Regions from separate parts of the Bacillus coreaensis genome, predicted to be linked through region 3. Evidence: riboswitches for the same ligand, from Rfam matches in the RefSeq annotation. Region 3 holds a riboswitch; each other region holds the start of a gene.
The links. Region 3 has a riboswitch for cyclic di-GMP ahead of ACQ5H4_RS19425 (DUF5667 domain-containing protein). Riboswitches for the same ligand answer to the same signal wherever they lie in the genome.
Positions count from the first base shown of each region.

Region 1: it holds a riboswitch for cyclic di-GMP, as region 3 does, so the genes downstream of both, ACQ5H4_RS07775 (type II secretion system protein) here and ACQ5H4_RS19425 (DUF5667 domain-containing protein) in region 3, are expected to answer to the same signal.
Region 2: it holds a riboswitch for cyclic di-GMP, as region 3 does, so the genes downstream of both, ACQ5H4_RS20550 (anti-repressor SinI family protein) here and ACQ5H4_RS19425 (DUF5667 domain-containing protein) in region 3, are expected to answer to the same signal.

Region 1 covers NZ_JBOCCY010000004.1:13,523-20,674, forward strand. Annotated here, with positions in the region: gene ade (adenine deaminase) at 1-422, opposite strand, end outside; gene ACQ5H4_RS07765 (nucleoside deaminase) at 451-921, opposite strand; gene ACQ5H4_RS07770 (hypothetical protein) at 1,142-1,663, opposite strand; cyclic di-GMP riboswitch class II at 2,038-2,121, shown strand; gene ACQ5H4_RS07775 (type II secretion system protein) at 2,217-2,612, shown strand; gene ACQ5H4_RS07780 (prepilin peptidase) at 2,728-3,450, shown strand; gene ACQ5H4_RS07785 (type IV pilus modification PilV family protein) at 3,464-3,853, shown strand; gene ACQ5H4_RS07790 (prepilin-type N-terminal cleavage/methylation domain-containing protein) at 3,850-4,263, shown strand; gene ACQ5H4_RS07795 (hypothetical protein) at 4,285-5,319, shown strand; gene pilM (type IV pilus biogenesis protein PilM) at 5,345-6,460, shown strand; gene ACQ5H4_RS07805 (hypothetical protein) at 6,485-7,039, shown strand; gene ACQ5H4_RS07810 (hypothetical protein) at 7,036-7,152, shown strand, end outside.
Region 2 covers NZ_JBOCCY010000020.1:15,268-22,419, forward strand. Annotated here, with positions in the region: gene ACQ5H4_RS20525 (DUF1128 domain-containing protein) at 12-236, shown strand; gene ACQ5H4_RS20530 (HD-GYP domain-containing protein) at 619-1,599, opposite strand; gene ACQ5H4_RS20535 (hypothetical protein) at 1,961-2,149, opposite strand; gene map (type I methionyl aminopeptidase) at 2,199-2,951, opposite strand; gene ACQ5H4_RS20545 (helix-turn-helix domain-containing protein) at 3,526-3,855, shown strand; gene ACQ5H4_RS20550 (anti-repressor SinI family protein) at 3,986-4,120, opposite strand; cyclic di-GMP riboswitch class I at 4,153-4,247, opposite strand; gene ACQ5H4_RS20555 (hypothetical protein) at 4,502-4,708, opposite strand; gene ACQ5H4_RS20560 (pseudouridine-5'-phosphate glycosidase) at 5,020-5,934, opposite strand; gene ACQ5H4_RS20565 (carbohydrate kinase) at 5,948-7,045, opposite strand.
Region 3 covers NZ_JBOCCY010000017.1:28,688-35,839, forward strand. Annotated here, with positions in the region: gene ACQ5H4_RS19420 (transglycosylase domain-containing protein) at 1-1,679, opposite strand, end outside; cyclic di-GMP riboswitch class I at 1,881-1,966, shown strand; gene ACQ5H4_RS19425 (DUF5667 domain-containing protein) at 2,070-3,233, shown strand; gene ACQ5H4_RS19430 (hypothetical protein) at 3,319-3,468, opposite strand; gene ACQ5H4_RS19435 (3-phenylpropionate MFS transporter) at 3,616-4,767, opposite strand; gene yeiL (transcriptional regulator YeiL) at 4,851-5,507, shown strand; gene ACQ5H4_RS19445 (VOC family protein) at 5,599-5,976, opposite strand; gene ACQ5H4_RS19450 (VOC family protein) at 6,108-6,899, opposite strand; gene ACQ5H4_RS19455 (aspartyl-phosphate phosphatase Spo0E family protein) at 7,151-7,152, shown strand, end outside.

The DNA of each region.
Region 1 (7,152 bases), on a different contig from region 3:
GTGGCAGGTACGCAAGAAGGAAGCATAAAGTAAAAGTTAAAGGGGAGATTTTCTGAAGTATCAAGTAAAAGCTTTATGCCTTTTACACCTAGTACATTGGCGATTTCATGAGGATCGGCAATAATAGTGGTCACTCCTCGTAGCAGCTCAACCTTCGCAAATTCCTTTGGAGACACCATAGATGATTCAATATGAACATGACCATCAAGAAAAGCAGGGCATACATATCGCCCGCTTGCATCAAATTCCTTTTTACCAGAATAATTCCCTACTCCAACAAAGGCACCATCTGTAATAGCAACGTCACCTTCATAGATTTCACCGGTAAATACATCAATAATTTTGCCATTTTTTATGACAAGGTCAGCCTCCATTTTCCCTGAAGCTGCTTCAATACGTTGTTTTAGTCTGTTTTTGTCCATACTCTCCTCCTAGAGTGTCTATAAGAGACTAGTATTCTGTTTTGTCAGATGATACTTCCCACATTTTAAACGGTAGATTGTACTGCTCAACCGTAATTTGATTCATCATAATCGTTCTGTTTTCAATTGGCAAGCTAATTTCTTCATAAATAAAGTGGTCATCAAAGCCAATTTGAGCCGCTTCCTCTTTCGTACAAGCATAATAAACTGCCTTTGGTCTCGCCCAATAAATCGCTCCGATGCACATCGGACATGGCTCACAGCTTGTATAAATCTCACAATCTGTTAATTGAAAGCTACCTAAATAGGAGCATGCCTCACGAATCGCTTGAACCTCAGCATGGGCAGTAGGGTCATTGCTGCTCGTGACCTCATTTTTTCCTTTTCCGATAATTTTCCCGTCTTTAATTACAATTGCCCCAAAAGGACCACCATGATTACTTAACACATTCTCACAAGCTAACTTAATCGCTTCATTCATAAAAAATACTTTTTCCAAAAAAATCACCTTTTCCGATGTTGTGAATGTTTGTGTAAAAAACTAACCTTTGTAAAAAGGTTAGTTTTTTGGGGTTGGAGGGATAAAGAAGGTTCATATAATAGGTGGGTATATTTCTTTATTATATGTATGTTTGAATATTCTGTCTGTTATGTTGTAACATTTTTTAACAATAAAAAAGCTCTTACCTGGAAAAGGTAGGAGCAACTTGTCAGATTATTTACTTAGAACGTAGTCTCTTGATAGCTTTTACGAGTAAGATGATATATCCAATCATGATCCCATAACCAATCAGAAGAATAAGCATAGGCACATATTCGGGAGTAGTCCCAGAATCGGTAGACATGCCAGCCAAGAACAAAGGCATGATTGGAAGCATGATGACACCTGGTCCCATTCCAAGTACCGGTAAGGCACCGATCCCAATGACTACCCATGGCCAAATAGGTTTTTTCTCTTGAGGAGTCGGATCTAGATTTGTTTCAATGACAGTGTATTTTGCTTTATATTCGTTATATTTCTTAATGGCTGTCCAAGCTCTCTTCATTCCCCATAGCAAAACAACAATCATGCAAACACCAATTGTAAAGAAAATGATGGAGATAGAAGTTACGATTTCTAGTTGTCTGATTTGCATAAAAAGTGTTAACAGTATACCGGGTAAAGAGAAAACGATAAAAAGGCCACCCAAAATAAGAACAACCCAAGCCCAAATAGGTTTTTGTTGATATGGTTGAGACATATGTGATCCCCTTTTTAATAGAATAAGTGATATTTTCTTCCTATTATAATGGGTAAAAAGGGAAAAATGTTACTTTGTTTTATTAATAATGGAAGAATTTATTTGAGGAAGATTATGATACCAAATAGGTATAAGGAACTATTTAATGGTTGCTCCTGTTATTAATTGGAATTGCTATTTCTGAAAAATAAAGATGATAAATGAGGAAATTGAAGATACTGCTCTGTATGGGAAAATAGTATAGAAAATGGTGTTTTTAAATAATGTTTAGCCAACATTTCCTAATAGTAAATTTACATAAAACCTCTTTTTTTTTCATTTTTTTTAGTGTAGACTACTAGTAAATAAGTAATGTTTATCACAGAGTCTTTTTCATTAGATAAGGGCGCGAAGAAATATGACTTGTACGTGGGCACCTGAGTCATATCGAGCGATTGGTGCAACCGACCTTTACAACTACATTCTATAGAATGAGCTGTAAAGGTCTTTTTATTCCCAAATTTAAGAACAAGCTCTCGAAAAAACATAAAAATTAAAAGGGGGACCTTTCTTCATGTTAAAATCATTAAAGAAGAAAATGAAAGACCAAGCGGGTTTAACACTGATTGAACTACTTGTTGTTATTGTTATTTTGGGGATTATTGCTGCTGTTGCTTTACCGATGGTAACAAGCAACAAAGATAAGGCAGCAAAAAACACAAACTTGCAAAATATTGCTATATTAGAGGATGCTGTTAATCGATATAATACACTAAATACGACTGCCATAACTTCACTAGAAACTTTAACGGTTGCTGAATCAGGAACTAGTAATATAGGCGGTAAATACTTAGAGTCTTTACCTGAGGTTAAAACCTTTAATGGGTGTAGTGGTTCTTTTGTATTATCTGGGACAGATGTACAAATTAAGAACGGAACAACTAATAACACTGCTGCATGCACGCAATAATTATTTTATATAGGCTGTCGCGTCTCTTAAAGACGACGGCAGCTTTATTTTTACTAACTTTAGCAATAATAAAGGGGCTGTAAATATGTTTATATTTGATCTTTTTATTATTATAATGTCCCTACTTTTCGGTAGCTTCTTCAACGTAGTAGCTATCCGCCTACTAAAAAAAGAATCCATCTCCTATCCTCCATCCCACTGTACCTCCTGTAACCACAGGCTAGGTTTCTTTGACTTATTTCCTCTATTTAGTTATCTGTTCTTAAAAGGTCGTTGTCGTTATTGTAAAGAAGAAATATCTCCTCTATATCCATTAGGAGAAGCTATGACTGCAAGTATATTTTTTGTGGTTTACAAAGAAATAGGCCTTACGTCAGAACTAGTACCTGCAATCCTATTATCAACTTTACTAATTCTTTCTGTGTTAACAGACATTCGTGAGAAGTTAATCTTAGACGTAATTACTCTACCTAGTATTGTGGTTCTTGTCATTGTCCGTTTCTTCATCGGGGAAGATCCATTTTTATCTTACATACTAGGCGGTTTGATAGGCTTTGGTTTGCTCTTGTTGCTTGCAGTAGTCAGTAAAGGCGGCATGGGTGGCGGTGACATTAAGCTATATGCAGCTATTGGAGTGGTACTCGGCCCAGCACTTACTGTAATGAGCTTGGTTTTAGCCTCATTCGTTGGAGCAGTTGTAGGAATACTATTAATCGCTTTGAAAATTGTTAAACGAAAAGAACCGATTGCCTTTGGGCCTTCGATTATGATTGGAACATTAGTGGCATACCTGTACGGAGAGGATATTTGGACCTGGTACAGCTCACTACTCCTATAAGGGGCAGATAAAAATGAACAACGAAAAGGGAGTCACATTAATTGAATTATTGATCTCTGTCGTTATTGCGGGCATGGTGATTGTTCCGTTGCTCCTAATCATGACGGGTTCTTTTACCAGGACAGTAGAGCAAGGGGAAGACACGCAGTTGAACTATTATGGTCAACAGATCATGGAAATTATTCGTGAAAAAGGGTACAAAAGTGGTAACTCCCCTACACAATATTATTGTCAAAAAGATCAGGGATGTGTCACCACTACCATAGCTAACTATGATGCAAAAGTTACGATCACAGCGAAACCGGTTATGTATAGTGCGATTGAGTTCTTTGAAATAACAGCAAAAGTAGTATCTAATGACTCCTCTAGTCTAGAGCTTGTCACGGTGGTGAAAAAGCAGTGAGAAATGAAAAAGGTGTAACCCTAATTGAATTACTCATTGTCATTTTAATTATGGTAAGTATCTCAGCACTGGCCTTCTCATTGTTTAGCTATGGCACAAATATGGAACGAACGGTAGCGAAAGAAAATGAACTACAGCGTGAGGCCCGTTTTATTATGGAAACGATCTCGAATACGGTAAGAGATGGACAAGAGATTAGTAGTAAAATCGTTTATTCAAATGGCGAAATAAAGCTTGTATCAGGGCCCGTTTTATCTAAGAATGTTAAGAGCTATACGGTTACTGAACAGCTAGTAGAAGGTGGAACGAAAAAACGGTACAAAGTGATACTTATATTAGAAAAAGATGGTCACGAGTATAAAGTTTCAACAGAAGTCTTTAATGACGCTCAAAAACGAGTAAGGTATTAAGTGGTCGATGGGGGGATCAATATGATTCAAAGATTAAAAGAAAACGAATCAGGGGCAGCGTTAATGATTGTCCTCTTTATTGTTATCCTTGTTAGTATCGTGGGAACAGCCATGTTATCAACCACTACGTATGGCCTTCAGAATGTTGTTAAAACAAAAAAGGAACAAGAGGAATTTTATCGGGCTGAAGGTGCGATTGAAATAGTCTTGTCTGAAATGACCAATTATAAAAATGCTAGCACTGGGAACAGTGGTCCTTTTGCCTATTTGAGGGATATGACAAATAATACGAATTCTTATCAAATTGGTGGAAGAAATGTACAGGTAAAAGTTACATCTAATCCAATAAACATAAGTTCCATTACCCCAAATTCAAATGTGCAAACGGTGAAAGTAAGCCTTGAAGCAAGCTATTCTAATTCAAATCAGTCTAAAATTGCTCGATATATGGAGTTTGATGTAAATGTCAGTGCAGATGCATTAACAAAAACAAAAACAGCTTATGGTTATGTCTCTCCTGGACATTTTATTGATAAAGATCAATTTGCAGATGGTCTTAGGACTTACATTGCATCTATCGATTATAACAAGGTTATATCAGAGTTAGGGATTAATTGGAGTAGCTATACTGATACAATTGGACCGAATGATATTAAAAAGGGTGATGTATATACTTTTCCAAAAGGGATCACAAAGTTTTCTCAAATCTCGATAAATGGTGGGGGAGAAACAATAATTATTCCTAAAGGAGCTATTGTTTATGTGGAAGATATATCGATTGGTGGAAGCGGAAATGCAGTGACGCAATTAACTATTGAAGGTGCATTAATCGCAAAGTCAATCACACATAGTGGAAACTCAGTAGTGACAGTAAATAGCGGATTAATAGCTGAAAATTATAATGGAACGTCCCACTTTGAGGTAAATGGTAAAGGGGAAGGGATTGAGTGTTCAGATATTAAAAATGTATGTTCAATTATTAACGGCACAGCTTCCTCTGATAAGTATACGTCTAGTCTAGATTCATCTACTATCAATTTTTCAACCAAACGATAATTCAACAACAGAAAGAAGGTGCAACATGTTCAACTTCAAGAAAAACGATACATTCTCTGGTATAGACTTTCGCGATCAGTATATTACAACTGCGAAGGTCCAAATCCAAAACAATAAACCTGTTTTACTTGATATAGATATGACAGATACAAAGAATACCATATTAGAAAATTCAAGAATTGCCGATATAAAGGGTGTAGCCAGTTTGTTGAAGGAGAAAGTGGTGGACAAGCAGGTTCATCTAGCCTTTCCTACACAAAACATTATTGTGAGAAGAATTACCTCTCTTCCTGATTTAAAGGAAGAAGCGCTTGCGAAGCTTCTTCAATACCAGGTTGGGGAAAGTATCCATCTCCCTTTTGAAAAGTCTATTTATGATTTTGTGAAGATCGGGACGATCAAGGCAGAGCCCGACGAGCAGATGGATATCGAAAATTTGACGGCTGTGGAGTTTGCTTCTGAGGTAAGAGAAAAGGCAACCGATAAAGCGGATATTCTGTTTTTTGCGACGTCTTTGCCGTTATCGGAGGACCTTTTGGAAGTGAGTATTCAGGCTGGTTTGAAGCCGTTAAGTGCGGAGATTCGCGGCACAGCTTTGCAGAGATTGGTTTCACATACAAACCCAGAGTGGTTGCAGGGAACCGAAATGATCGTGGACCTTTCTAGAGACTCTATAGATATCCATATTTTCGACAATGGAACCATAGCCTTTTCAAGAACGATGACAGTGGGAGCGATCGAGTCGGAACAGGAAGATTTGTTTTCAACCAGTGATGTGTTGCCTTTTGATGGGTTTGTTGAGAGCTTAATAGAGGCGTCTGTATCAGCTGAGGAGACAGCCATCTATGAAGAGACTTATATTAACGATGTTGTTACTGAAATAGAGAAAGCACAGAACTTCTTTCAATTCTCATTAAGTAAGGGAAATGGCTATTTTAAACGAGTGATTGTTACCGGGGTTAATGCTTGCCAATTTGTATCTGTTCTTTCTGATAGACTTGAGGTACATGTAGCAGATATTGATTTTTCAAAGATTGTTACGGACCATTTCCCAAACAAAGACCTATTGAACTCAACAAGTGTTGCGATTGGACTAGCTCTTAAAGGAAATGAAACTGTAAAGAAGAAGTGGAAAAAGTAATGGTGGTAGTTAGGAGAGATCGTAGTGAACTTTAGCATTGATTTATTGCCACAGGAAAGGAGAAACAGGTTAAATAGATTGCCATACCTACTTGGCACAGCAGCCTTGTTTCTTGTGATTTCCGCATTACTCATTATTTTATTTATTACGGGGAAAAGTTCAATCCACGAGCTCGACGAGAAAATTGCAACGAGCACGGAAGCGAGAGATACGGTATTAGCGGAGATTACGGCCCGTCGATCGGGTGTGACAGAATATAATTTTGTAGATAAATATAATAGAATTCATGGGTTTTTAAATGCTATTTATAAAAACCCAATCAATATAAAAGAAGATTTATACAAACTTCTTCCAGAAGGTGGTTCCGTCTCCAATTATACCTTTGAAAATACGGGTGCATTGACTATGACGGTTTTATTCCCAACAAAGGATTCAGCAGCGACCTACCTTCAGCAGCTATTACAGGCTGACTTTGTCACAGAGGCAAAGGTGACGAGTATTAATTTAAATACGGAGAAGAATTTATACGAAGCATATTTTGAGGCGACTGTTGTGACGTTAGAAGGTGAGCAGCAATGAAATTAGAGAGTTTGCTAAAAGAAAAGATACTAATTATTGCAATTGCGATATTGGTTGTATTTAGTGGAATCTTTTACTGGGCTATCTTACGACCACTTTCTGCGGAACAAGCA
Region 2 (7,152 bases), on a different contig from region 3:
GAGAACGAACAATGAACTTATCTGAGAAATCAGTAGAAAACGTGGAATATATGATTGAGAAAATAAAAGAAAAGTTAAAGGTATTAAATTTAGGTGCCATCAAACCATCACACTTTGATGAAAATATGTATGAAGAGCTAAAAGAAATTTATGACCTAGTCATGAAAAGAGATTCATTTAGCCCTAGTGAAACGCAAGCACTTGCGGAGGAATTAGGGAATCTAAGAAAACAATAATGCGCCGATTTTTTTAAAACGGCCCCTTTTGTACTGCATGGCTCAGGTTACTATACTGAGCCATTTTTAATATCCATTTTTGGTTCCTAGAGATGAGGGAATCAGCATGGTTTAAACATTAAGCGGAGAAATTCCTCTTAGATTAGAAAATTGCACTCAAAATAGCTTAAACAGACGGAAAGATTCCGCCTATTTACTCAAAAAACGTAAAAATGGGTGATTTTACTCTGCTTAATCGGAAACCTCCGCTTATATCCCCTGAACAGAGCTTTACTGTGCAGTCTAACGGAAAAATCTCCGCTTATTTCTTAGATATTTTTTGTCAGATAAATTGTATATCAAATGAAGGAGGGACAACAGCCGTTGTGCCCCGCCTCTTTTTTTACTGGTCCAACACTTCTGTGATAAGTAATGTGTGATTTTCCCCTAACGAAACTTCTTCATTTGAATCTAAGTATCGTACGAACGGTCTTTGAAGATTTCCTTTTACTTTCGTGACAATCGCTTTTCGCCCATTATTTAGAATGACCTTCGTGCCAGGAATAAAATGTGGTACCTCTTGGACAAATCGTTTGACCAGATCCGTACTAAAAAGCGTTCCACTCTTTGTCATTACATACTCCATCACCTCATGAGGAGGAATCCCCTTTTTCGATAATGCATTCTCGTAAAAATTCGCAATGCTGCAGATTTGGGCAAATTCATGTATCTCTTTTTCACGTAACCCTCTAGGTACTCCATTACCATCAAAGGCTTCGTGGTGCTGATAGGCAACATGTGCAGAAAGCAAACTCACTTCTCTTGTTTTTCGTAAATATTCGAACCCTACCCTCGGATGATCATCCTCCAAAGGGGTTAGAACCTTTCCTATGTCATGAAGTAATGTACCGACTGCTAAATCACGAATTTGCATTTGAGAAATTTGAAATTTTTTCGCGATTTGCAACGCAAGAAGTGTGACATTAACCGAGTGGGCATACTCGCGTAGATCTTCCGCTAATGAAGAGGCCGGAATTAAAAGAATGGCTTTTCTTTTATTTACTTCCTCAACCAACTTAATCGCGAGCTGTTGAATCGGTCGAATCGGAAGTTCTTCCTTTTTCTCTACGGCTTTATAAACCGCTTGTAGTACATCTACTGCATCCACCCATGTCGGAACATCGAGCATCTCCTCCATAGAAATTCCGAATGACTGTGCGTCCTCTATAAATAAATATCGAATATCAAGATCGATTAACTTTTGCAAGTATGTTGGATGGATCGAACGTCCTGCTGCGAGGAGGACCCTTTTCTGCCGATCAAAAATCGGTTTGGCCAACTGCATGGTGCGTGGCTCATATTCATCAATTCGAATTAATCTCATGGTTACTCCCTCTACACTCATTATTACCTTTAGTATACAAATTGTTCGTCAGCATTCCTATTGCCCTTTACTCCTAAGTTTCGCTTCTTCTATAGGATTGATAGGGGAATAGTTTGGGTGGGACCTTCAAATAATATGATGGAGTTATCCATATTTTGAAAGGAGGGATGTTTGAATGATACGTAAACTTCTTATGGTTTTACTTGCTGGTTTTCTAGTGACGTCTGTTGTTGCTTGTGACGACGCACCAGGAGAAGATGAGATTGGCGATGGAGAAGTACAAGATGAGGAATAAGTTTTTTTAGAATAAGAAGGGAACAGCACGAGTTACGTGTTGTTCCCTATTTTAGGTCCTGCCTAATTACACACCCATTTTACGGCGTTGATTGCTCACCTTTTTGGTTTGCTGGCTTTTCATTTTCTTCGTTGTTGCAGGACCGTTGGCGCTAGCTTTCCCTCCTGCTTGCTGACTTTTCTTTTTTTCTAGTTGTTGCTTAATGGCTTCTTGTAAGCTTATTTTCTTTTTTTCTGTTTCATGGTTTTCTGTCATGGGTCTTCCTCCATCTTACTTCATATAGTTTTGTGTTGATATGGATTGATTATTCACCTTGATCTGTTAGAATGATCGGACCATTCTTTGTGATGGCAATGGTGTGCTCAAATTGAGCTGAGTTTTTTCCGTCCACAGTACGAGCGGTCCAACCATTGGAATCCATCTTCGTTTCATAGCTTCCAATATTAACCATCGGTTCGATCGTAAATACCATTCCCTCTTTTATGCGAGGACCTTTTCCTGGTAGTCCAAAATGTGGAACATCCGGCTTTTCATGAATGGAGGGGCCAATTCCATGACCAATAAAGTTTCTTACGACCGAGAATCCCTCTCCTTCCACGTAGGTTTGAATCGCATGTCCGATATCTCCGATTCGATTTCCTACGACGGCTGCTTCAATTCCTTTGTATAAGCTCTTTTTAGTTACCTCTACAAGACGGTTTGTTTCTTCAGAAGCTTCTCCAACGATATATGTCCACGCAGAGTCTGCTAAGGCGCTATTCACATTGACAACCATATCTATTGTAACAATGTCCCCTGTATTTAGAGGGTCTTTTCTCGGAAAGCCGTGACATATCTCATCATTAATACTAGCACATGTGGCGTATTCGTAACCTCTATACCCCTTTTGCTGAGCAATTGCACCATGCTGTGCTAAATATTTATCAACAAACTGGTCAATTTCCCAAGTTGTTATTCCTGGTCGGATCATTTTTTTAATTTCTTTATGACAAGCAGCCAGAAGCTCCCCTGCTTTTTTCATGGCCTCTATTTCACGAGGTGATTTTAATACAATCATTTATCTCACTTCCCCAAATCCCAATAATGTATAGTCTATATTGTACTCTCTATCGGTCTATATTAGCAAAGCATTCCTATGTCTAATTTTGTTAGATAACCTCAAACAATAGTCAATCAAACGTTTGATTGAATTCCCTTCCCCCCTTTAAAATCAACAAACACAAAAAAAGAATTTGTCGAACAAAAAAAATAGGTTTCACCCACCCCCATCCCGGGTATAAGAGGGTGTCAGACACCCTCCGTGGACAAAATGGGGCATTCTGTCTTTTGGTGGCGTCTGTCACCGTTCGTGGACAGATGGGGTGGTTTTGTGCGTCTGGGGTGGACAGTGGGAATTTTTTAGTTACGGCCACAATTATCACTTTCAATACGAATGGTATTGTGTATAATGCTACATAGAAGGGTTAAAAGTTGTTTATCAGCTTTTAATCACTAGAACCGTAAAAACTATCCATTTGTGACTAACTAAAGAATTTTTAAGAACGGAACCTACTATTTTCGTTCTGAATATGGAACTAACGAATTTTTTTTGCTATTATGAATTCATACAGAGAGATAGGTGAGTGATCTAGATGATTGGAGATCGTGTTAAGAAACTTCGTCTTGAAAAGAAAATGTCCATGTCTGAGCTAGCTGAACAGGCTGGTGTCGCGAAATCATACTTAAGTTCATTAGAAAGAAATTTACAAACAAATCCGTCTATCCAATTTCTCGAGAAAATTTCAGCTGTCCTTCATGTACCAGTTGACCATCTTATACACGAACATCCAAATAAAGATGAACTAGACTCTGACTGGATGAAGCTTGTGAAAGAGGCTATGAACTCTGGGGTTTCAAAGGATCAGTTTAAAGAGTTTCTTGAGTTTAATAAATGGAGAAGTAATCAATCAAATAATAACTAAAACAAAAAGACAAAATCCAGGTGATTTTGTCTTTTTTTCCAAAATAAAAAGCATTCCCATACGGTCCGACCCTAACAGAAATACTTTCATTCTATGTATGAAACAACCTGCTATGTAAGCTAGTTTCTTTTTATCCTCTGATTTCATTCTCACCTAAAAATCTTCTAATCTCATCTTTCTCTAAACCCAACTTTTTTGCTTCAAGAATTAACATCATCCACTCATAGTCTAGCTCTTCTAACGTCACTTCACTCGTTTCCAACATTCCTCGATCTCCCCCTAAAATACGATCGTATTCCAGGCAGTCCAGCCGTCTTAGCAAAAAAACTTCTAACTACCTTAGACCTGCGACTTTGCGTCCCCCCTTTTCAGAAGGTTTGCCTTTTTCTGTGGTTTGCTCTCCCATGTGATTCACTTATCAATCATTTTACTACTCGTTTTTAGTAAATTGTGTAAAAATCTGTCATACACTTAAAAACTTTCCCAACTAATTAGTTACACTATTCGACAAGGACCTTCATAAAGAACAATTGAGCCCTAAAGAATTCATACATTTTTTTACATTTGTAAGATCAAGCACAAAAATCATAAGTCTTCATGTCGCCCACTGTCGAAATCATTTTAAAAATTTTCTGACTTTTAATGATTAAGTCTTTATTCCTAGTTTTTGATTCTCATATGCTTTTAATTTTCTTTGGATAGGAATGATATTTACATGTACCCTTTCAAGTGTAACTGCATCAAAAAAAGGTAACTTTGTTAGATTATGACCACATATCGGACAGATCCATTCCCCTGCTTCCGAACTGCTGTATGATGGACGATAACATTTGTCACAGTTTTTCCGGTACATTCCCGCCACCTACTATTCTAATAGTTTTCGTTTCTTATTCTATTATTTCTCGTTCTATATAAAGAATAATTTACTTTTATTTTAGACGGAAGTGAGGGTAAACTAAACACTCTAAAATGACCATTTTTTCGTTATAATGAACACTTCCCTTTAGTTTTCAGCTCTTTTCTCCTTCTTTCTTACATTTATAATTTTTTTAAGAACAAATCGTTCGTTACAGTGTACGTTTTCGGAATTTGTAAATCTAGTACTATTTTTATGCAAAAAAAAAAGGAATCAGTCCTTGTGAGACTGACTCCTCAAAAATATTTTTAAGATAGAGTGTTAAGTTGAACTGCTATTTTTGATCCAACATCAGCATTATTTTTAACCAATGCAATATTTGCTTCTAAGCTTCTTCCTTCTGTAAGTTCTTTTACCTTTGCTAAAAGGAATGGAGTGACATTTTTACCCGCAATCTCATTTTCCTTTGCTTCTGTTAATGCCGTTTCAATCACACCATTGATAAATTCCTCTTCAAGAGCATCTGTTTCCGGGATTGGGTTAGCAATCACCACTCCACCGTTCAATCCTAATTCCCACTTTGTACGAATCATGCTCGCTGCTTCCTTTTCATCTTCCACTTGAACGTTCACTTGGAAAGGGCTTGTTCTTGTATAAAAAGCTGGAAGAACATCAGTACCAAAGCCAACCACTGGCACCCCATGGGTTTCTAAATACTCTAGTGTTAAACCAATATCAAGAATAGACTTCGCACCTGCGCACACAACAGCCACATTGGTTTGAGCGAGTTCTTGAAGATCTGCTGAAACATCCATCGTTACTTCAGCTTCACGGTGAACTCCACCAATCCCACCAGTTACGAACACTTCAATTCCAGCAAGCTCTGCACAAATCATCGTTGCTGCTACCGTTGTTGCTCCATTTTTCTTTGTCGCTACTAGGTATGGTAAATCTCTACGGCTCGCCTTTTCAATGTCCTTTCGGGTAGCAAGCATTTCTAACTCTTCGTCTGATAAGCCTATTTTTATTTTTCCGTCTAAAATAGCAATCGTAGCTGGTACCGCACCATTTTTACGAATAATATCCTCTACTTCCTTTGCCGTTTGTACATTTTGTGGGTACGGCATTCCGTGAGAGATAATCGTTGACTCTAATGCCACGACTGGTACATTATTTCTTTTCGCTTCTAAAACTTCTTGTGAGTATTCTAAATATTTTTCCATATTTGTTTGCTCCTTAGTGGAAATTATGTTGAAAAGCTTCTTGTAGCTGTTGATGATTCAATGACGGGTTAACCGTTTCCTCGGTTGCTAAAGTTAGCATGGAACACGCCATTCCAATTTTGCAGGCATCTTCTGTTTTTAACTCGCGTAAATAGGCATAGACAATTCCTGCAACCAGCGCATCTCCTGCACCCGTTACATCTACAACATCTACCTTTGGCGGTAACAGTACACCCGCTTCATTTGTCTTTGTAAAATAAATAAGTCCCTTGTCTCCGCGAGAAATGACAACTCTCTCAACGCCTTTTTTCATAATTGCTTCTGCCGCCTTAAAAAAGTCACCTTCGTCTTTAATTTGTATCTCCGCTAAAGCCTCTGCTTCGTCCTTATTTGCTATTAGCCAGGCCACACCATCAAGATTTTGTGGTAACTTCTTAATTTTTGGAGCTGAAACAGGAGTAATAACGAGTGGAATCGCTTCTTCTCTACAACGATCAATTACTTTTGCGAGTACGTCAGAAGGGAAGTTTGTATCAAGCATCACAAGCTCTGTTGATGCAAGAAAACCCCAGCGTTTTTCAACAAACTCTAAATCGACAGAATCATAAATGCCCATATCTGCTAGAGCAACCGCCATTTCCCCATCCACATCTAAAACAGCCGTATACGTTCCTGTTACTTCATTTGGGAGAATTTTCGAAGGCTCTATATCAACGTATGCCCTAGTATAGTCTAGTAACCATTTCCCTTCATGATCATCACCTACAACACTCATAAGAGAAACATCTAATCCTAGTCTTCCCAAGTTTTCGGCAATGTTCCTTGCAACCCCTCCGCAAGAATTACTAGTGCTAGCAGGATTGGATGTTCCTAACTGCAGCTTATCGATCGCTTGCATTTTCCTATCTACATTAGCTCCACCTATACAAATCACCTGTTTTTTATTAGGTAATACATAGGCCCGACCTAATAGTTTTCCTTGCTTTGTAAGAGAAGAAATATAACCAGCAACAGCTGAACGAGATAAGCCCGTCCTTTCCGCCAACTCATTTTGAGATATAAATGGATCTCTTTTAATCAGTCCAAGTATCGTTGCTTCCTTATCACTCATAATTCACCTCATGATAATATAGACATTTGTCTTTATTATAAACTTTTGTTTAACCATTTACTACCTTTATTATTCTCACTTACTGGAAAAATATATCTAATTTCTTG
Region 3 (7,152 bases):
GTCGTTCCTGTTTTTCCAGCAATATCCCAACCACTTACCTTCGCATTTTCTCCTGTCCCTTCATCAACGACTCCTTTTAACATATACGTCATTTTCTCAGCAACTTCTGGGTCCGTCACCTTGATCGCATGATTTTTCCATTGTGCAATCACTTTTCCTTCTGCATCTTCAATTCGGGTAATCGAGTGGGCTGTGATTCGTACCCCTTTGTTGGCAAATGTAGAATAAGCCTGTGCCATTGCTAAAGGTGATACTCCTTTGTGTAAGCCGCCAAGTGTCATACCAGCTGTTTGGTCTTCTTCCTCCAACGAAATACCAAAGCGTTCCACGGCATTGACCCCATATTTCACTCCCATTTTCTGAAGGAGCCATACAGGAGGCACATTATAGGAGTTAACCAAGGCATCATACATCGTTACCTCTCCACGGAAACGTTTATCATAATTCAATGGTTGATATCCATTAATGTCGATAGGGCGATCCTGCAGTTTATCAAATATGTCATATCCTTGTTCAAGGGCAGGTGTATACGCAGCTAATGGCTTCATTGTAGATCCTGGCTGACGCTCTAATTGAGTCGCATGGTTAAAGCCTCTAAACACATGTTCCCCTCTACCTCCGACAAGGGCGGTGATTCCTCCTGTAGCGGGGGCGATAAAGGCTGCCCCACTTTGAAGCAGCTGATCAGACGTACTTTCAGGAAATAGGCTATTATCGTCATACACTTCTTCAGCCGCATTTTGAATGACTGGATTTAGTTCTGTATAAATTCTTAGACCACCTGAAAGAATCTCGTTTTCAGTTAGTTCATATTGTTCAATCGCTTCTGCAATGATATGGTCAACATAATAAGGGTATTTCCCTTTATAACCATCGATTTTTTTTCCTTCTAAAACGATTGTCTGTTCTTTTGCCTCGTTTCGTTCCGCTTCCGTAATATAGCCTTCTTCTTCCATAAGTGATAAAACAAGATCTCTTCGTTCTACCGATCGGTCCATATCCTTAAATGGAGACAAAATGGACGGGGCTTTTATTAATCCCGCTATCATAGCTGATTCCCCAAGAGTTAATTCACTAACATCCTTTCCAAAGTACGTCTGGGCAGCACGTTGGATTCCCCATGCCCCTTCACCAAAGTAGATTTGGTTTAAATATCTCTCCATAATTTCATCTTTTGAATACTTTTGTTCAATTCTTTTTGTAATAATAAGTTCTTTAAACTTTCTAGTATATGTTCGTTCTTGTGTTAAAAAAGCATTTTTAGCTAGCTGCTGTGTTAATGTACTACCTCCAGCCACGATTTCTCCACTCAGGGTGTTTTTTATCAAAGCCTTCGCAATGGCAAAATAGTTAATTCCATCATGCTTATAAAACCTCTGGTCCTCTGTTGCAATCACCGCATGTACAACAGTGTCCGGTATTTTCTCAATACTAACGCCTTCAATATTAGATGATGCAATTTTACTTGCGACCTCTCCCCTTTGATCAAAAATGATGGTTGGTTGTGGTGCAGGTTCTTCTAACTTGCTCACGTCTGTTGTCCAGATTAAGATGTTAAAAATCATAAAGAAAACGAGAGCCATACCTATAATTGCCGAAAGTATCTTGATTTTTGCGCTCTTTGAAGTAAAGGCACTCCAAGAAAACTTTGAGGTCTTCCTTTGTTGTCGTCTTTCCATTCTTCCCACGAAAAATTCTCCCACCTTTTGCTTAAAAAGTTAACTATTATGTTATACCCGATTTAGTAAAAATAAAATATCTGGGTTATTTTATAAAAAACAGCTTGAAGGTTTATACTACTTCATTTCTGGATACTCCTCACAGTGAATTTTTACCTGTATATTAAAATCCTTCCCGATAGTAAGATAGAAGTAGGAAATATCCGATAAGGGCAAACTTATAGAAATATAAGGACGCAAAACTACAGGGGCTAAGGTCAAATGAACTATGCCTGCCAGTTACCGAAGAGAATGTAGGACTACAGGACTATTCTTCGGGACTAGTCCTTTTTGTTTCAATAAAAGTCTTATGGATAAAGATTACTAAATTTATTCCAGGGAGAAAAATGGATGAAAAGAAAATGGACCGCTCCACTCGTTATCTCAAGTATGTTTTTGTTTGGTAACTCTGTACTTGCCGAGGAAACCGCCGACAGTTACGATCCAGGAACAACGCCTGATCAATTTATCTATACCATTGATCGATTAGTAGAAGACATTCAACTATTCCTTGCATCTAATGGATCAGAAGAAACAGATTTACTCCTTCAATTTGCGGAAGAACGTATCGCAGAGGCAAAGGCCATGTCCGAAGAAGAAAAACAAGTATTTGTTCAAGAAGCTATTGAAGACTATCTAAAAATACTTACAGATGCTGAAGAAACAATTGCTGAAATGATAATAAATGAAGAGATGAATGAGGAACAGGTTTTAGAATTAGATGAAAAGCTTGAAGATTCAATTGAATTAAATGAAGAAGTTGGCGAACTACTAGATGAAAGCTTACTAGAAGACGTTGAGGAGAAACAACAAGTTCTAGCCAAACTCCCTTCGATTGTAAATGCACTTGATGAAACAAAAGTAAAAGAGTTACGTGATTCCGGTTTGGGATATGGCCAAATTGTACAGGTATTTATCCTAGCTAATGCAACAGATAAGACCGTTGAGGAAGTTGGTGCTCTTTTTAATGGGGAAAACAAGGGATTTGGAGATGTTGCAAAGGAACTAGGCATCCATCCGTCTGAACTATCGAATGGAAAAAAGAAGGCTCCTAAACAAACCGTGTCCACTATAGAACAAGAGGAACAAATAAACCCAGATGTAGAAGGAACTGACGAAGAAAAGACAGAAACCGATGAAGTAAAGACAGAAGCAATTTCGGATAGCACTGAGGTTCAGTTAGCTTCTGTTGCAAAAAAGGAAAAATCTGTTCAGCAACCTTCAGAAGAACAACAAAAAGAAGAAACAAAACCCTTAGAAGAAGAACAACGCAAAGCAGCGGAAAAGCAAAAAGAAGAAGTAAATCGCTTAGCAGAAGAACAGCGTAAAGCTGCCGAAAAGCAAAAAGAAGAAGCCAAACGTCTAGCGGAAGAACAGCGTAAAGCTGCCGAGAAGAAAAGAGAAGAAGCCAATCGTCTAGCGGAAGAACAGCGTAAAGCTGCCGAGAAGCAAAGAGAAGAAGCGAAACGTCAAGCCGAGCAACAAAGCAAAAGTAACGAAAAGAACAAAGATTAATCTGTCAGCCACTGATTATTCAGTGGCTACTTTATTTTTTGTCAAATGAAAAAGCAGTGAAAATTCACTGCTTTTACCAACCCACTTATTTCTGTCCATGATTATTCTGATGATTTTGTTCTGTTTCACCTGAAGTACTTACAAGCCCATAACCTGTTGAACTTATTTCTAATTTTTGCTCGTTCTCTTCACTAATAGATAAAAGGCTTTTGTACTCATTGTTTTCTTTCGTCATGATGTGCCTCCAAATCTTAATATGTTTATATAGTGCGTCATAAGAAAAAGTTTATGACATGAGAGTCGAAAAATCAGAAACTTTCGCGTCATAAGTTATGCAAAAAGAGCATGAACTTTAATAGTTCCATGCTCCCCACAAACTTTTTTAATAATTAAACCGACTTCTTGAACCAACAATAACTAAAATTGCCGGAATGGTACAAATAATCATACCTAAAAAGGCAAGATTCGGGGAAATCTCATACAAGAATCCACCTATCAGTGTTAATACAGCGGTGCTTAAGCTTAAAGCAATCGCAGAATAAATTCCTTGAGCATTTGGAATTTGTTCCTTTGGTAGATTCTTAGTGATATAAGTAATAAACGCGTAATGTGCCACTCCAAAGGATAAAGCATGTAAACCTTGAGAAAGAATAAATACCCAGATATTGGGGAACAAAAACAAAAGGATCCACCTTAAAGTAGAACCTGCTGCCGCTAGCAATAATAAGGAGGATGTATTCCATTTTTGAAACAAGGAATCTGCTTTCATAAAGTAAAAGATTTCAAAAATGACCGCTATGTTAATAATCAAACCGATATAATATTGATTCACTTGTAAGTCTTGTAAATAAATATATCCATAGTTGTAATAAGAAGCATGTGCTCCTTGTAATAACACAACAATGAGTAATACGATCGGAAAGCTTTTAACTTCTAATAATTTCTGGACAGATAATGCCCCTTTTCGATTTTGTTTGGATGGTGCCTCTAATAAAATAGGCGGTGTTGGTAAAAAAGACATAATTAGCATGAAACCAAGACCGACAAACATACTCCACAATATGGCTTGCTCTCCCCACTGCCCTGTTAACATACTAATAATAAAAACAGAGACAACAAATCCAATCGATCCGTATTTACGACTTTTTCCATAATGTATTCCATGTTGACTTACTAACACTGCCGCGGCACTTTCGACAGCAGGCAAAAGTGTCGGATAAACAGCACTAAATAGGATCGTTACAACGAATAAGGTTGTAAACGAAGAAGATGGAATATAAAGAACGGTGGAAATGAGTGAGATAACCGTCAAACTCAGAATTACCTTATGAGCACTTAAAAACCTTGACGCAAAAGGAAAAGCGAACAGCGTTGAAAGTCCTCTTGCCACTAATCCTACTCCCATAATTAGACTTGCTTCAGAAACGCTTAATCCTTTATCTTGTACGAGCCATCCTGTCCAATAGGGTAAGAATGCACCCCATGTAATAAAAAATACAAAGAAATTTCGTGAAAGCCAATGTTGTATATTCATTTTTATACCTCCGTGATTCTTGCATCATAACACGAACATACATACAATAATATGAGATATCTCATATTTTCTCGGAGGAATTTATGCAATTTTTAGTTGAACCTTTACGTAATTACTATCTTACACAATACCCAATAGAATCCTTGTTCTCCTTTCCCATCACACCTTATATACAAGTGTGTCAATTTGAACGAGGTGAATTTATCTTCAAAGAAGGCTCGTATCCTGAGTACTTATTTTATCTTATTGAGGGCAAAGCAAAGCTCTATGTGACACATGAGAATGGGAAAGTATCACTGATCAATTTTTTACAAGCCCCTACTTTTATGGGAGAAATTGAACTTTTAAATGAAGAACGTATATCCAAAGCGATTCAAACCGTCACGAAGGTTACTTGTCTTGCCATTCCCATTCAGGCTTGCAAAGAGAAGCTGCTCACGGACGCCATCTTCTTAAGGCATTTATGTATTTTTCTAAGTAAAAAAGCAACAACCATTTCCGCGAAGTATACCGAAAATCAGGTATATCCCTTAATTAACCGGCTCGCTGCTTTTATACTCGTTTCAGCGGATCATGATTTTTACAAAGAAAAACACACCGAAGTATGTGAATACTTAGGCGTGTCGTACCGTCACTTATTGCATGTATTTGCAAAGCTATGTGAAGAAGGGGTGGTAAAAAAACATGCTCGAGGATTTTTGATTGTAGATAGACAACGACTGCAACAATTAGCTAAATAGGTCGACCACACCTTATAAAAAGAGGATCTTTGCTCTTAAAATGAGCAAAGACCCTCTTTACTAAAACGAAAATCCGTTGTATCTCCCAAGCTTACTTCTTCTCCATAACCGCAAAATAATTTCCTTCATCATCTGCAAAATTAAAGACTTTTCCAAAAGGCATATTGACCAATTCTCCAACTGTAACGTTTTTATTTGATAAATCTTTATAAAAATCTTCAAGATTTTCGGTGAAAAACATTAAGGAAGGTGTACCCAAATTCAATTCAGGTGACATTTTCGCTACAAATTCCTTGTTATGTAAAATAATACTTGTCTCAGCGTTCTTTGGAGCCACCTCAATCCATCTAAATCCTTGACCGTTATCTTCCTCAGAAACGACCTGAAACCCTACTTTTTCTGTCCAAAAAGCTTTTGCCTCATCTTGGTTAGTAACATACAGCATGATTTGACCAACTTTGTTAATCATTCACTCTACCCCTTTTAGATTGGATTTTTAATGCTCTTACTTCTATAAGTATAACGCTTCCACAAAAGAATATTAATACCCTAGTAAATAAAACTACTACACTATTAAAAACTTAAATTTTGTCTGCCTGTTTATTTATAGGACCACACATTGATTCGATTATGGTCCGGATCATAAAAGTGAAAACCATCCCAACCATTTATTGGGTCACCTGCCATTTCAGAAGGTTCCAATCCATTTTTTATCAGCTTATGATATTCTTCAAAAACAAACTCAGGCCGTATATCGTAATAGGTTCTTACACGATTATCATTCGGCTTTGGAACGGTGTCTTCGTTTTTCAAAAGCCAAATATGATCCCAAAAACATTCGTTCAATACATTTCGATCATAGGCATCCTCTGTCTTAAGGTGGGCAAAGCCTTTCACCTCATCTATTTCCTCTATCACAAATCCAAGATGTTCTCTATACCAAGAGGCTGAAACCTCGGGATCCTTCACATGAATAATGGAGTTAACTGTGCCAAAACCAAGAACTCCTGATGGAGGATACTCCTTTTCGTCCTCTCCTTTGTTTTCCTCTACTAACGTTAGCCTCGTGTTGTCAAAGGCTACGATATCACAGTATCTTTGTCCATTCGGGAGCATATTAGTGTCCTTCGATTCTATCTTTCTACCTTGTAAATAAGAAAGGGTTTGATCCAAATTGTACGTGGCAAATCCGAGTTTCACTTTGCCTTCTGATTCTGTAAACTGCAAATGATCATAATCTCCTTCGAACGATTTTATCGTCACCATTCCAGCTCTAGGCAGCTTCATAAATGCTTTTCTTCCAACCTTACTTGTAATTTGATCCACACATTCCCAGCCAAATACGTCCTGATACCACTGAATGGCCTCCTCATATTGATCAGGTTGAACCATTATAAATCCTCCATCCCACCGATACATCTAACCACTCCCTTTGTTTGGTTTACATATCTAGAATAAAGGTTCTACCTAGTAGAGTGTCAATCATTTATTCACTATTTTTCAAATATTTAGGAAATAGGAAACTTCTTTACAAAAAATAAACATTTTATTAAAATTGCTATCAAATATTCCCTTTTCTTTTAAAAATATGTAATAATAACATAATACGACCTAGAGAAATTATAGCCATAGGAGTCATTGATAT